2 regions of the Acidovorax sp. FG42 genome follow, and region 1 is predicted to be linked to the other one. Evidence: predicted binding sites of a transcription regulator. Region 1 holds the regulator's gene; the other holds the start of a gene.
The links. The regulator LexA, encoded in region 1, represses DNA repair genes until DNA is damaged. The targets are predictions, from matches to a motif close to ACTGTATNNNNATACAGT.
Positions count from the first base shown of each region.

Region 1 (7,967 bases):
TCCAGGCTTGCAAGCGAACCGCGTGCATGAAACCACGCCGCGTTACAGCCCGCAAGCATTAACAACAGCATCTTCAAGGTGAAGGCGCGGTTGCTGAGCAGCTCCGCAGACTGGGTGGCAAACATCAGCAGCCCCGACGCTGCGGCCAATCCGAAGCCGCACAGCGCCACTGCGAGACCGAGCCGCGCGAGGTCTTTCACCGGCAATGCCGCACCACGTCCGAAGACCCGCACCTCCAGCAGCAGCAGATTGCCCAGCAGCAACGCAATACCGATGATGTGGACGACCTCCAGCGCGGGGTACGCCCAGGCGTGTGTCTTGAGTGCGGTGAACACGGCTGCCGGCCCTTTTTAGATCAATGCATCCGCAGCAAATCCAGCATCAGGGCAACCCGCGCCTTCACCGGCGACAGGCCCTGCGAGGCGGGAAGCACATCACCCGGCTTGGGCAGCACCTGCCCCTCCGCGCAGCGGGTGGAGCGCACCACCCGCACTCCGGCGTTCTGCGCGCGCACCAAAGCGGCCTCCAAATCGTGGTGGATCGTGCCATTGCCGGTGCAGGCCACCACCAGGCCCTGCACGCCCTCTCGCACCAGCGCATCCACCGCCCTGCCCGATGCCCCCGCATGGTTCATGACGATTTCCACCCACGGCCAAGTCGCAGCGCTCACTATATTATTCATAGCACCAACGGCATTATTTACCGGCACTACTGGGCCATTGCATGCCCAACGGACCACACTTTCTTCCACCCACCCCAGAGGTCCAGCATCCCCCGAGCTGAAGGCATTGACGCGGTAGGGATGCACTTTTTGCACATGCCGTGCGCCATGCACTTCACCCGCCGCAACGGCCAGCACACCCGTTGCACCGGGTGCCAATGCCGTTGCCACCGCGTCCAGCAGGTTCTGGGGGCCATCGGGGGTCAAGGCTGTGGCAGGCCGCATCGCGCAGGTCAGAACCACGGGCTTGGCGGCATCCAGCACTTCGTGCAAGAACCACGCCGTTTCTTCCAGGGTGTCCGTACCGTGGGTGATGACCACCCCCCTCACCTCCGAGTCATTCAAATGGTGGGCGCAACGCGATGCCAGCGTGCGCCACACCTCACCATCCATGTCCTTGCTGTCGATCTGCGCAACTTGCTCTGCAACCAAGGCGCCACCTGCCAGAGCCTGCAGACCGGGCACGGCCGTCAGCAGTTGTTCCACGCCCACCTGCGCGGCGGTGTAGCCAATGTTGTCCCCCGCTTGGGCCGAGGTGCCCGCAATCGTGCCACCGGTGCCCAAAACCACAATTTTTTGCCCACTCACTTGCATACTCCGAAAAACTGGTGAAAAATACAGTTACTGGATTAAAAAACAGTTATTCATCACTGTAACCGCCCGCACCGGAAACCACCATGCTCGACAACCCCAAACTCACCGCCCGCCAGCAGCAGATTCTGGATCTCATCCAGACCGCTATCGCACGCACCGGCGCGCCTCCCACCCGCGCAGAAATCGCGGCCGAGCTGGGTTTCAAGTCAGCCAACGCGGCCGAAGAACACCTTCAGGCACTGGCCCGTAAAGGGGTGATTGAGCTGGTCAGTGGCACCTCGCGGGGCATCCGCCTGCGCAGCGACACGGTGCGCTCCATCAACGCCGCGCGCGGCAGCCAGTTCAGCCTGCCCATCCCGGGCCTGTCGCAACTGGTCTTGCCTTTGGTGGGACGGGTGGCTGCGGGGTCGCCCATTCTCGCGCAGGAACATGTAGACCAGACCTACAGCGTAGAAAACAGGCTCTTCCAGCACAAGCCCGATTACCTGCTCAAGGTGCGGGGCATGTCCATGCGTGACGCGGGCATCATGGATGGCGATTTGCTGGCCGTTCAGTCCACTCGCGAAGCCCGCAACGGCCAGATCATCGTCGCCCGCCTGGGTGACGACGTCACTGTCAAGCGCCTTCGCCGCACCGCCAACGCCATTGAATTGTTGCCCGAAAACCCAGACTATCCCGTGATCGTGGTGCAGCCGGGTGAGCCCTTCGAGATCGAAGGCCTGGCAGTGGGCCTTATCCGCAACACCATGCTGATGTAGCACGCGCTCAGGGGCCGCACCGTGGGTGGCGGGCGTTTGGTGGACAGATTCTGATCAGTACACCAGCCCTGCGATGCGGGTCCCGTTGAGTGCCAACAACTCCCAAGCTATGTGTGATGAATCGGCGGGGCAGCTGCCTGCACCGCAGGGGATGGTCTCGCGCTGCTTTTGGGTGTTCTGGTACTCAGCCACTTTGCAATCCTGCCTATGTTCAACCCCCGACTTTCGGAGTTTTCACATGGGAATTGCTTTGTTCACCCTTTCTGCCCTGCAGAGCCCTGTTCGCCGCCTCAAAAGGCTGTTTGCGAGTGCGGAGCAAACGCCCGCAGGTAGGACGGTCCTGCTAGCGCAAGCAGTGACGAGAGAGCCCACTGAATTTGGGAATGCATCGCCCTTTATTTCGCAAAGACGGGCTGCAGACGTTGCCGCACTTCATCGTGCTGAACAGCACCAGGGACCACGCGCTCCTCGCGGGAACTGGCCTTTTACGGCCAAACCACCTGCACGAACGCCAGAAAGTCCAGCCCGTTCGCCCGACACACACCGCTCCTTTCTGCCAACGCACATCGCAGGCAGCAAACGGCAAGCTTTCCTATCAGCGGTGGGGACGACATCCTGCAGCCCACGAACAACCAAAGTGCTGCGCCGGACTTCTGATGCCGCAAGTACCGGACGCCTGGTGATTGCAGGCCGCATGGCAGACGTCTGCGCAGAGCTGGACCGTTTGGCGGCATCCGAGGCTCTCAGGGCCTGATTTACTGGACATTGCGGGCGCCTAAGGTGGCAAACGCTCCTGCGTACCGACCACTGTGGCGGCCTCGTCTTCAGACTACGGAGCTACCGCCGATGAGGGGTGTTAGGACCGTCCCCACAGCCCCAAGGCTGGTGCAGAGCCTTACCAGATCTTGATCGACACCAAACACTGACGCCAGCCTGCGCCAATCGTGCGGTCGTGCGAAGTGATGCGGCTATTTCCGGTATCTGCGCAGCACTCCGTCACCAAAAATTGGAGACTTTGGCTTGCCCACAGGGCTCAGGTGGCTCTTCCCTGCGCCCGCCAAGGCACAATGTCGGGATGAACATTGTGATCCTCGACGATTACCAGGATGCAGTGCGCAAGCTGCATTGCGCATCGCGGCTCGACGCATACACCGCCAAGGTCTACACCAACACAGTCAAGGGGCTGGGGCAGCTTTCGGTGCGGCTCAAAGATGCAGACATTATCGTGCTGATCCGTGAACGGACCCAGATCACGCGCCAATTGGTCGAGAAGCTCCCTCGGCTCAAGCTCATTGCACAAACCGGCAAGATTGGCAGCCACATTGATGTGGCGGCATGTACCGAGCGCGGCATTGCCGTGGCAGAGGGGGTGGGGTCCCCTGTGGCACCGGCTGAGCTGACCTGGGCCCTGGTGATGGCCTCCATGCGCCGACTGCCCCAGTACATCTCCAACCTCAAGCATGGCGCCTGGCAGCAGTCTGGTCTCAAGACCGCCTCGATGCCTGCCAACTTCGGGATTGGCAACGTGCTGAGGGGGAAGACCCTGGGTATCTGGGGCTATGGCCGCATTGGTCAATTGGTGGCTGGGTACGGACGCGCGTTTGGCATGAACGTGCGCGTCTGGGGCCGTGAAGCATCGCGCGCGCAGGCGCTGACAGACGGTTATCAGGCTGCGGCCACGCGGGAAGAGTTCTTCTCGCAATGCGACGTGATCTCTTTGCACCTGCGCCTGAACGACGAGACGCGCGGCATCATCTCGCTCGAAGATCTCTCGTGCATGAAGCCCACTTCGCTGCTGGTCAATACATCACGTGCAGAACTGATCGAGCCGGACGCACTGATCGCGGCCCTCAACCGGGGTCGTCCAGGCCTGGCAGCGGTGGATGTGTTCGAGAGCGAACCCATCCTGCAAGGCCATGCCCTGCTCCGTCTCGAAAACTGCATCTGCACGCCACATATCGGGTACGTGGAGCAGGACAGCTATGAGCTATACTTTGGTGCAGCTTTTGACAACGTGGTGAACTTCATCAAAGGCACACCCACCAACATCGTGAACCCGGGCTCACTGCAGGTGAGGCGCTAACGGCTAGTGCTCATCTGCCAACTCCAATTAAGGAATTGGCTACGCGCGTGACCCGTCCTGGAATAGGTTGACACCTATGCGGGACTGAGCCCTAGCCGTAGTTGGCTTGCAAGAGACGCCCGGTGCACCGCATCGGGCGTTTTGTATTCTAGGGACAGGTGGGGCCGTTGCTCGTTGTACATGCGCACTGACTCCCTCACCATGGTCCTGGCTTGCTCCAGGTTTGCGGGGCGGTGCAGCAGGAATTCCATCTTCAGGATGCCGTTGATCCGTTCTGCCAAGGCATTCTGGTGGCAGTCGTACCCATCGGTCATCGAGCAGGTGATCGCATGGAGAGCATGGATGCGCTGGTACTGTGCCGAACAGTACGGGATGCCCCGATCGGAGTGGTGCACCAGTCGCTGGCTGGTCTGCCGGTAGCGCAGGGCCATTTTCAGCGCCTGGCTGACCTGGGCAGTTTCCAGCCCTTCATGTACGTGCCAGCCCACGATCTTGCGGGAATAGGTATCCGTTACCAGGCTCAGGTAAGCAGGCTTTTCTTTGGTAGGCAGGTACGTAATATCGGCCACCCACAGCTGTTCGCAGCCGCTAGGCGCCACCTTGGTCGCGGCCTCTTTGAGCAGGTTGGGATGACGCCGGAAGCGATGGTGGCTGTTAGTTCTCTTGTGGTACGACCGTTTGGGCAAGACCAGCATCCGTTCGTGACGCAGGATGTCGAACAAAGCATCACGACCGAGCTTGATGCCCGCGTGCTGCAGCGGCGCCTTCAGGATGAAGTGCAGCTTGCGTGTGCCGATGCGCGGCTGGTGCCGCCGCTTCTCATCGACCATGGCCACCACGCTGGCCCGTTGCTCATCTCGCAGCCGCTGACAGGCCAGGGCCTTGTAGTGCGCCTGCCGGCTGATACCCATGTACTGGCAAGCCCTCACAACGCTCAGCCCTTAGACAAGCTTTTCTTGGAGGACTTGCCAGCAGGCTTTTTTGTGACGGTTACCCCATGGTCGCGCTTAAGCACATGGACCACCGCCTCGAAGAACTGCGCTTTCCCCTACACCTGCTTCAGCTGCACTTCCAGCATCCTTGATGCGCTGCTCGGGTGTCAGCGGCTTGACGGGCTCTTGCATGGGGACGGCTCCTTTGGAGCCCGATGATGCAGCCCTCCAGTCTTAGCGGCCATGCTTGCGCAGCCAGACCAATACGGTCGAGGCCCCCTGGATCCCGTAGCGCTCCTGAGCTTGCCCGTACGTCAGCTCCCCTCTTTCTACCTGATCCACCACTGCCAGCTTAAAGGCCAGCGTGTAGTCCTTCTGCGTTCTCTTAACCCATTGATCCATTTGACTTTCCTTTCCGATGAACAGAAAGGTGTCAACCTCATTCAGGACGAGTCAGCGACAACAAAAAGGCTTCCCGAGGGAAGCCTTTTTTGATGGCTGCAGGGCATTGCACCCTGCAGCAGCGAGCCACACTCCAATTACAGAGGTGTCTTCTTGCCGTCCTTGTAGACGTACAGCGTGATGGCTGGGTTCTTCATTTCGCCGTTGGGCTCGAAGGCGATGGTAGAAGTCACGCCCTTGAAGTTGGCCTTAGCCAGTTCGTTCACGTACACCTTGGGGTCCACGGAGTTGGCGCGCTTCATGGCGTCCACCAGCAGGAACGTGGCGTCATAGGTGTAGGGGCTGTAGACCTGGAACTGGCCAGGGTACTTGGCGTCGTACTTGGCCTTCCAGGCGGTGCCGCCAGGCATCTTGGCCAGCGAGGAGCCGCCTTCGGCGCAGATCACGTTGGCCAGGGTCTTGGCGCCAGCAGCCAGCTTGGCGATTTCAGACGTGCAAACGCCGTCACCACCGAAGTACTTGACGTTGGCCATGCCCAGTTGCTCCATCTGGCGCAGCATGGGACCGGCTTGAGGGTCCATGCCGCCGTAGAAGATAGCGTCGGGGTTCTTGGCCTTGATGGCGGTCAAGATCGCCATGAAGTCGGTGGCCTTGTCGGTCGTGAACTGCTCGTCCACCACCTTCATGCCCTTGGCCGTAGCGGTCTTCTTGAACACGTCGGCAACGCCTTGGCCGTAAGCCGTACGGTCATCGATGATCGCAACGGTCTTGAGCTTCAGCGTGTCCACAGCGTAGAACGCCAAACCAGCGCCCAGGGCGTTGTCGTTGGCGATGATACGGAACGTGGTCTTGTAGCCAGGCTTGGTCAGGTTGGGGTTGGTTGCAGCGCCCGTCACCATGGGGATGCCGCAATCGTTGTACACCTTGGAGGCGGGAATCGTGGTACCGGAGTTGAGGTGGCCGACAACGCCAACGACCTTGGAGTCGCACAGCTTTTGTGCGGCAGCAGTGCCCTGCTTTGGATCGGCAGCGTCATCTTCAGCCTGCAGCTCGAATTTGATCTTCTTGCCGCCGATGGTGACGCCTTGAGCGTTCAGCTCTTCAATGGCCATGCGGGCGCCATTTTCGTTGTCCTTGCCGTAGTGGGCTTGGGCGCCGGAAACCGGAGCCACGTGGCCGATCTTGACCACCTGCTCTTGTGCAGAGGCCACACCAGCAACAGCCGCGATAGCAGCAACCACGGTCAGTTTCAACTTCAATTGCATATCAAATCTCCAGTAAAGATAAACGCTGAGAATCTTCTTGTGTCTCAACGCAGGCGAACATATCGCAATTTACGGGCCAGATCATTAGGGAACACGATTAAACGCGAGAGAAACCACAGGGGAATACCCTGTCATCCCTTTGGCGGAGGCGGCGCACCACTGGCCAACTCGTCAGCCACGGCTTCATACACCGCATGCCGAACCACTGATTCGATCTCTTCGCGCAGGCGTGGCAGTACCGAACGCGTCTGCTCCTGCACCACTGTGGCGATTGCCTCGCGAAGGCGCTGATCGAGCACCACATCCACACGCTGCATGACGCGGTGCACCATGTATTCCTCCATCCCTTCGGGCAAAGCGCGGGCTGCAACAGGCGCGGACACCGGAGGCATCCCTACGGAAGTGGCCGCAGCGAAGGTTGATGGGCGTTGCTGGGCAGATGAAGCCGCAGCGCGAGACGCTTGAGGAGAAACCACCGGTGGTGGCGCAACCAAGGGCGGAGCGACAGGACGCGCCACAGCGACTGGCGCACTGCCCTGTTGCATCGGAGCAGGCCGCACTGCGGGCGGAGCTGCCTTTGCAAGCGCAGCCGACTGCGATGGAGAAAGAACTGTCATACGCGCTGCTGGATTCGTAGCGCCCTGCGCCGGGGATGCGGCGTCGGGCACTTGCACCACTTCGGTGAGCGTGGGTACGAAACGCGGAGGGGTCTTGGGGGGGAGCGCCATCAGCCCGCTTTCAGCACCAGATCGTGGCGGGTAATGGCATAGCCGCGGGACGCGTAATGGCGCCACCGCGTGCGCGCCTGGGCACGGTCGGCTTCGTCCTGGGCACTCACGACTTCCACCAGGCGGTCAAACCGGCCAAAACCCTCGGGCACTTCTGCATGAAGATTCAGCAAGACTTCGTGGTGCGGCGCCAAGCGTGCATCTTGCGCCAGCAATACCGGCGAAGCCTGAACCAGCTCTTCGTCAGCATCGGCGTGGCAATGGGCCACAAAGTCCTGGGGGGCCATCAGCCAGAGCATGCGGTCCAGCGTCTGGAGCGCGTCCGCCGGCGCTGCGATGACCAGGCGGGCTCCGCTGCGCTGCACCTTGCGCGAGAACCGGCATGCATACGCCAGCTTGTCGGGCGCATTGAAGTGAAAGGCCACATCGGTCATGGCACGGTCAGGCAGACTTGCTGCCAGCGGGCCGCTTAGCGGCAGGCTTG
Region 1 covers NZ_JBMDJM010000017.1:70,418-78,384, reverse strand. Annotated here, with positions in the region: gene ACODSM_RS17240 (hypothetical protein) at 1-335, opposite strand, end outside; gene ACODSM_RS17235 (asparaginase) at 356-1,315, opposite strand; gene lexA (transcriptional repressor LexA) at 1,399-2,073, shown strand; gene ACODSM_RS17225 (D-2-hydroxyacid dehydrogenase family protein) at 3,149-4,156, shown strand; partial or broken gene ACODSM_RS17220 (IS3 family transposase) at 4,231-5,490, opposite strand; gene ACODSM_RS17215 (branched-chain amino acid ABC transporter substrate-binding protein) at 5,628-6,755, opposite strand; gene ACODSM_RS17210 (hypothetical protein) at 6,887-7,138, opposite strand; gene ACODSM_RS17205 (DNA polymerase III subunit chi) at 7,483-7,917, opposite strand; gene ACODSM_RS17200 (leucyl aminopeptidase) at 7,925-7,967, opposite strand, start outside.

Region 2 (7,967 bases), on a different contig from region 1:
GTGCTGCCAAGCTGGCATCGTCCATGCCCACAATCACCACGTCGGCCAGCGGGGCGGGTGACGAGGTGCGGATGGCCGCGTCGTAGAGCTTGAGTTCAAGCGTGAGCGATGCGCCCGTCATTGCGCACAGGCCTGCAACAGCCAATGCCACCAATCCGCCCCACAAGCCATCGGTACGCCATCCACCCATCCGCCGCGCCGAGGTTTTTCGTCCCACTTGCTGTTTTTCCACTCAGTATTGGGTGGATTTCAAGCAATAACCGCGCCCAGGCAAACACAGGCAGTCGGGACAGCAGAGACAAGGGGATGGGCGGCGAATCGCTCCCCGGGGCAGCGCCAGGTGCCGTTCTTGTCACGCAGCCTTTCCATAGGAAGTGACTGCCGTGCCATTTTTGTCACACTTTGTATCTGACGCAACGGCCGAGGCCTGCGCGCAAGCCCCGGCCGCAGCTCCAGCCGTCAAGTGGCGGAGGCGCTGTTCGACCCCTTGCGCCAGAACTTGCCGACGCCCACGACCAGCGCTGCGCCGAGTGCGGCCGCCACATAGTGCAGTGCGGGATGCGCCACCGCATAGTCGTGCAAGATGGCATCGCTGGCGATGGTTTCACCACCCACCCAACCAATCAGGGCAGCCCCCAGCACCACGATGATGGGGAAACGCTCCATGAGCTTGATCATGAGGGTGCTGCCAAAGATGACCAGCGGAATGCTGATGGCCAAGCCCAGCACCAGCAGCACCACGTTGCCCTGCGCCGCAGCCGCCACGGCGATCACGTTGTCGAGGCTCATCACCAGGTCGGCAATGAGGATGGTGCGAACGGCGGCCATCAGGCTGCCATAAGTCTTGGACTCGCCCTCTTCCTCGTCGTCGTCGCTGAGCAGCTGAAAACCAATCCACAGCAACAGGCAACCGCCCACGATCTGCAGGAACGAGAGCTCCAGCAGCTTGGCCGCCACCACCGTCAGCAAGATCCGCAGGACCACGGCAGCGCCGGAGCCCCAGAACACGGCTTTCTTTTGCTGATGGGGGGGAAGGGACCGGGCGGCCAGCGCGATGACCACCGCGTTATCGCCCGAAAGAATGATGTTTATCCAGACGATCTTCACCAGGCCGATCCAGAAATCGGCGCTTTGCAGAAACTCCATGACTGACTCCACTGTTATGAATGCAAGAAGCGCCCGGAACCGGGGTTCCGAGCGCTTCTCTTTTTGTTGGAGCCGCCAGTCTAGCGGTCTGTGCCGAGCGCCGCGTCCGTAATTGTGCTTACGGTCGCAACAGGGCCAGGCAACTTACTTCAGCTGGGCCTTGAGCAGCTTGCCCAGTTCCGAAGGGTTGCGGGTGATGATGAAACCCGACTCTTCCATGATGGCGAGCTTGGCATCGGCCGTGTCGGCGCCGCCGGAGATCAGCGCGCCAGCGTGGCCCATGCGCTTGCCGGGAGGGGCGGTCACGCCAGCGATGAAACCGACGATTGGCTTCTTCATGTTGGCCTTGCACCACTGGGCGGCTTCGGCTTCGTCAGGACCGCCGATTTCGCCGATCATGATCACGGCATCGGTGTCTGGATCGTCGTTGAATGCCTTCATCACATCGATGTGCTTGAGGCCGTTGATGGGGTCGCCACCAATGCCCACGGCGCTCGATTGACCCAGACCGACTTCGGTCAGCATGGCCACGGCTTCGTACGTCAGCGTGCCCGAGCGGGACACCACGCCGATACGACCCTTGCGGTGGATGTGACCGGGCATGATGCCGATCTTGATTTCGTCAGGCGTGATCAGGCCAGGGCAGTTGGGGCCCAGCAGCAGCGTCTTCTTGCCGCCAGCGGCTTCCTTGGCCTTCATCTTGTTGCGCACCATCAGCATGTCCTTGACCGGAATGCCTTCGGTGATGCAGATGGCCATGTCCAGGTCGGCTTCGACAGCTTCCCAGATCGCGTCAGCGGCGCCTGCGGGCGGCACATAGATCACCGACACGGTGGCACCGGTCTGCTGGGCAGCTTCCTTGACGGAGGCGTAGATCGGGATGTTGAAGATCGACTCGCCCGCCTTCTTGGGGTTTACGCCCGCCACGAAGCAGTTCTTGCCGTTCGCGTATTCCTGGCACTTTTCGGTGTGGAACTGGCCAGTCTTGCCCGTGATGCCCTGGGTGATGACCTTGGTGTCTTTGTTGATGTAGATCGACATGTGTGTTCTCCGGGCTTACTTGACGGCAGCAACGATCTTGGTCGCAGCTTCGGCCATGGTGTCTGCAGCGATGATGGGCAGGCCGGACTCGGCCAGCATCTTCTTGCCCAGCTCTTCGTTCGTGCCCTTCATGCGCACGACCAGCGGCACGTTCAGGTTCACAGCCTTGCAAGCGGTGATCACGCCGGTGGCGATGGTGTCGCACTTCATAATGCCGCCGAAGATGTTGACCAGAATGCCCTTGACCTTGGGGTTCTTGAGCATGATCTTGAAGGCTTCGGTGACCTTCTCGGGGGTAGCACCGCCGCCCACGTCCAGGAAGTTGGCAGGCTCGCCGCCGAACAGCTTGATGGTGTCCATGGTGGCCATGGCCAGGCCAGCGCCGTTCACCAGGCAGCCGATGTTGCCGTCCAGGCTGATGTAGGCCAGGTCGAACTTGGAAGCTTCCACTTCGGCGGGATCTTCTTCGTCCAGATCGCGGAAGGCGACGATTTCGGGGTGGCGGAACAGGGCGTTGGCGTCAAAGTTGAACTTCGCGTCCAGGGCCATCAGGTTGCCCTTGGAGTCGCAGTTCAGCGGGTTGATTTCCACCAGCGACGCATCGGTGTCCATGTAGCACTTGTAGATCTTGGCGAAGATGTCCACAGCCTGGTCGATGGAAGCGCCGGTCAGGCCGATGGCAGCAGCGACCTTGCGGCTTTGCGCTTCGGTGATGCCGACCAGCGGGTCGATCATCTCGGTGACGATCTTCTCGGGCGTGGAGTGGGCCACTTCTTCGATGTCCATGCCGCCTTCGCTCGAAGCGATCAGGGCGACCTTCTGCGTGGCGCGGTCGGTGACCAGCGACACATACAGCTCGTTCTTGATGTCGGCGCCATCTTCGATGTACAGGCGGCGGACCTTCTGGCCTTCGGGGCCGGTCTGGTGCGTGACCAGTTGCATGCCCAGGATTTCGCTGGCGCGAGCCTTCACGTCATCAATGGTCTTGGCGACCTTCACGCCGCCGCCCTTGCCACGGCCACCGGCGTGGATCTGGGCCTTGACCACCCACACGGGGCCGCCGAGCTTCTGGGCTGCTTCCACGGCTTCTTGCACCGTGAATGCGGGAATGCCACGCGGAACGGGCACACCAAAATTGCGCAAGATTTCCTTGCCTTGGTATTCGTGAATCTTCATGAGGTCTCTCTCAGGGAAGGGTGGTAGTTACCCGTTTACCATGAACAGTTGTCTGGCCGCGGGCTTGGGACATGGCAACCCGCGACTGTATCATGCTGCAACGCACCATCCTTGTGCCTGGCTTACATCCAGGGTTGGCGTCGCAGCCTTTCCCATCCCTTTTGCCGGCAGACGCTGCCGTCCTTTTTTGCAGGAGCACCTCCATGTCCAAAGTCTTTATTGATGGCGAAGCCGGCACCACAGGCCTGCAGATCCGCGAGCGCCTGCAGGCCATGCCGCAGATCGATCTGGTCAGCATTGCGCCCGAGCTGCGCAAAGATCCTGCCGCCAAGCGCGACCTGATCGCGGGGGTGGATCTGGTGGTGCTGTGCCTGCACGACGACGCCGCGCGCGACACCGTGGCCATGGTGGACGAGATCGAGCGCAGCTCGGGCCGCAAGGTCAAGGTGATCGATGCCAGCACGGCGCACCGCACGGCCGATGGTTGGGTGTACGGGTTTCCGGAACTCGCGGCAGCGCAGACACAAGCGGTGCGCGACGCCACCCGCGTCTCCAATCCCGGCTGCTACGCCACGGGCGCGATTGCCATGCTGCGCCCGCTGGTCGATGCAGGCCTGATCCCGGCGGACTACCCTTTGAGCCTGCCTTCGGTCTCGGGCTACTCCGGCGGCGGCCGCACCATGATCGAAGCCTACGAAGCGGGCACCGCAGCGCCGTATGAGGCGTATGCACTGGGCCTGTCGCACAAGCACATCCCCGAAATCTTGCGCTACACCGGGCTCACGCGCCGCCCGGTGTTCATCCCTGCAGTGGGCAACTTCCGCCAGGGCATGTTGGTGCAGTTGCCGCTGCACCTGGACTTGCTGCCCGGCGCCCCCAAGGCCAGCGACCTGCACGACGCGCTGGCTGCCCACTACAGCCGCACCAACACGCCCGAGCAATGGGTGAGCGTGCTGCCGCCCACCGACGATTTGAAGCTGGCGGCCGACACGCTGACCGACACCAACAAGCTGGAGTTGCGCGTGTTTGCCAACGAGCAATACCGGCAGGCGGTGGTCATTGCGCGCCTGGACAACCTGGGCAAGGGCGCCAGCGGCGCCGCAGTGCAGAACCTGCAGCTGATGCTGGGCGTGTAACCACACCCCAGCGCTTCAGAAGGGGGCGAAAGCCCTGCTTGTGAGCAGCGCGCTCACCCCTCGTCGGAATCGTCGGCGCCCTGCACGGCGCGCCGCACCACATCGCCTGAGAACCCCCGCGTCAGCAAGAAGCGCATCTGTTTGGCGCGGGTTTGCGGGTCGGTGGCGGGCTCGCCAAACTTGCGGCGCCACACCTCGCGGGCACGCTCCAGTTCGCTGCCCTGCAACTGGGCCACTGCCTGCTGCACGGCCTCGGCGCCCAGCCCTTTGGATTGCAGCTCTTGCCGGATGCGCGATGCACCCATGCGCCTTGCGCGCCGGTTCAGCACCGACTCCACCACCCGCGCCTCGCTGATGAAGTCCCGGGCCTGCAGGTCGTCCAGCACGGCCTCCAGGTCTTCGCCCTCTTGCACATGGGGGCTGAGCTTGCGCTGCAGCTCGGCCCGCGAATGTTCGCGCTGGCTCAGCAGCCGCAGTGCACGGCCTTTGAGCGAGAGCGCAGTGAATCCCATGGCTGACCAAACGCTATATTTTCAATAGCTGCAGGCGCATATGGAATGTGCGCCTGCAGGCCATTTGGCTTCAAAAACCGTCAATCACTCGTCGGCAGCCGCTGCCGGGGCCTGCAGTGCGCCAGGCAACAGCGCAATGCCCAGCCCTTCGCGCACCTTGTTTTCAATTTCACGGGCCAAGTCGGGGTTTTCACGCAAAAACTCGCGGGCGTTGTCGCGGCCTTGGCCGATCTTCTCGCCGTTGTAGGCGTACCAGGCGCCGCTCTTTTCGATGACCTTGGCGTTCACGCCCATGTCGATGATCTCGCCTTCGCGGCTGATGCCTTCGCCAAACAGGATGTCGAACTCGGCCGTCTTGAAGGGCGGGCTTACCTTGTTCTTGACCACCTTGACCTTGGTCTCGTTGCCGATGGCTTCGTCGCCCTTCTTGATGGTGCCGGTGCGACGGATATCGAGGCGCACGGAGGCATAGAACTTGAGCGCGTTACCGCCGGTCGTCGTTTCGGGCGAGCCGAACATCACGCCAATCTTCATGCGGATCTGGTTGATGAAGATGACCATGCAGTTGGTCTTCTTGATCGTGGCGGTCAGCTTGCGCAGCGCCTGGCTCATCAGGCGGGCCTGCAGGCCGGGCAGGGCATCGCCCATCTCGCCTTCGATTTCGGCCTTGGGTGTGAGGGCTGCCACCGAGTCCACGATGATCAGGTCCACGGCGCCCGAGCGCACCAGGCTGTCCACGATTTCCAGGGCTTGTTCTCCGGTGTCGGGCTGGCTGATCAGCAGGTCGGACAGCTGCACGCCCAGCTTCTGGGCGTATTGCACGTCGAGGGCGTGCTCGGCATCGACAAACGCGCAGGTGCCGCCTTGCTTTTGCATCTCGGCCACCACCTGCAGCGTGAGCGTGGTCTTGCCCGACGATTCCGGTCCGTAGATCTCGACCACGCGGCCGCGGGGCAGGCCGCCCACGCCCAGGGCAATGTCCAGGCCCAAGGAGCCGGTGGAGACCACCTGGATGTCCTCGATCACCTCGCCTTCACCCAGGCGCATGATCGTGCCCTTGCCAAATTGCTTCTCGATCTGGGCGAGCGCGGCGGCCAGGGCCTTGGCCTTTTCGGTGTTCACGGGCAATGCGGGGTTGGTGCCTTTGACTGCGACGTCCATGAGAAACTCCTTGAAAAACAACAGGTTGGATGCTTGCATCGCTCTGCGGTTAATCACAGGCTGGATGCTTGAACAGTAGTTTATGCGAGCAATGAAATCCAGATAAAGCGATTTTTAGTCAGTTTACCTGACAATATCGCATGGCCGATTTTTCTCCTGCCGCCGTCTCCGCCCCATCAGCCCCGGGAGCTGATGACCGCTGGCGCCAAACCCACCTGGGCCGCCTGATGGGCAGCGCCCTGCGCCGCTTTGACGCCCGGGTGCTGCAGCTGATGGCGCGCAACGTGGAGGTGCCGCTAGCCTTGTCCAACCTGGCAGCGCGCGACCAGGTGACGGCCGCCCATGTGCACATCACGCGCCACCTACCCTTGCAGGGCGACCGGCTGACCGACCTGGCCAAGCGCGCGGGCATGACCAAGCAGGCCATGGCCAACCTGGTGGACCAGTGCGAGGCCTGGGGGCTGGTCACACGGCAGGCAGACCCGCTGGATGCGCGGGCGCGCCGCGTGTGCTTCACGCCCACCGGCCTGGCGTGGCTGCAAGCGTTCCGGGACGCGGTGGCACAGGCCGAGGCGGAGTTCCGCGCCGAGGTGGGCCAAGACGTGGCCACCGTAGTGGCGATCGGGCTGGAGGCTTATGCAGGAGGGGCCTAGGAGCCTTTGCAAGGATCGAGCAGCAACTGGGCACTGCGGATCGCGATGGGCTGCAAGACGCAAAACGCAGCCATGGCCGTCGCTATTGCGAGGTTTTGCAACGCTGCCGACCGCCCGAGCCCGCAGATGCACACGGTGCGCTGATTCGTGCAGAGGGTCCCTAGCCCTGATCCAGCTGCGGACACCGCACAAGGGAATGCTCCATGGACGGACACCAGCGGATTGCGCACACTGGCCCCTGCCGACTGCGTTACCCTCGAAACCATGTCCTCAGAAGTCACCTATCTGCCCGGCAGCACCCCGCTGGTGCTCGACTCGCCCCACAGCGGCACCCAATACCCCGACGACTTTGGCTCCGCCCTCGACCTGGCCACGCTGCGCCGGGCCGAAGACACGCACGTCGAGAAGATCTACGCCTTTGCCCCCGCGCTCGGCGTGGCCTGGGTCGAGGCCCATTTCCCCCGCATCTACCTGGACGCCAACCGCGACACCACCGAGCTGGACACCAGCCTGCTCGACGGGGACTGGCCCGACCCCATTTCCACCGACTCCAAGGTGCTCAGCAAGGTGCGCCTGGGCAAGGGGCTGATCTGGAAGTTCACCGACCAGGGCGAGCCCATCTACCAGCGCCAGCTCACCGTGGCCGAGGTGCGTGCGCGCATCGACCGCTGCTGGCGCCCGTACCACGCTGCCGTGGCCCAGGCCATTGACGCGGCCCATGCACGCCACGGCTACAGCATCCACCTCAACTGCCACTCCATGCCCGCCGTGGCCGGGCGCTTTGCCACCGAGTTTCCGGGGCTGGAGCATGCCGACTTCGTAGTGGGCGACCGGGACGGCACCACCGCCAGCCCGGCGCTGTCCGCGCTGATCTGCGAGCACCTTCGCGCGTGCGGCTACAGCGTGGAATACAACCACCCCTACAAGGGCGTGGAACTGGTGCGCCGCTACGGCAACCCCGCGCAGCACCGCCACAGCATCCAGGTCGAGATCAACCGCAAGCTCTACATGGACGAGCAGACGCTCGCGCAGGAGCCCGAGGGCATGGCCCGCCTGCAGGCCGACCTGAAAGCCCTGGTACACAAGCTGCTGGCGCACGACCCGCGCTGACAGCCCCAGGCCCGAGCGCTGCGCGCGCCACG
Region 2 covers NZ_JBMDJM010000001.1:348,385-356,351, reverse strand. Annotated here, with positions in the region: gene ACODSM_RS01685 (CHASE2 domain-containing serine/threonine-protein kinase) at 1-190, opposite strand, end outside; gene ACODSM_RS01680 (TerC family protein) at 460-1,146, opposite strand; gene sucD (succinate--CoA ligase subunit alpha) at 1,291-2,187, opposite strand; gene sucC (ADP-forming succinate--CoA ligase subunit beta) at 2,203-3,363, opposite strand; gene argC (N-acetyl-gamma-glutamyl-phosphate reductase) at 3,567-4,499, shown strand; gene recX (recombination regulator RecX) at 4,553-5,011, opposite strand; gene recA (recombinase RecA) at 5,096-6,172, opposite strand; gene ACODSM_RS01650 (MarR family winged helix-turn-helix transcriptional regulator) at 6,313-6,825, shown strand; gene ACODSM_RS01645 (N-formylglutamate amidohydrolase) at 7,090-7,935, shown strand.
Region 2: the regulator LexA is predicted to act here: its motif matches at 6,232-6,249, upstream of recA (recombinase RecA).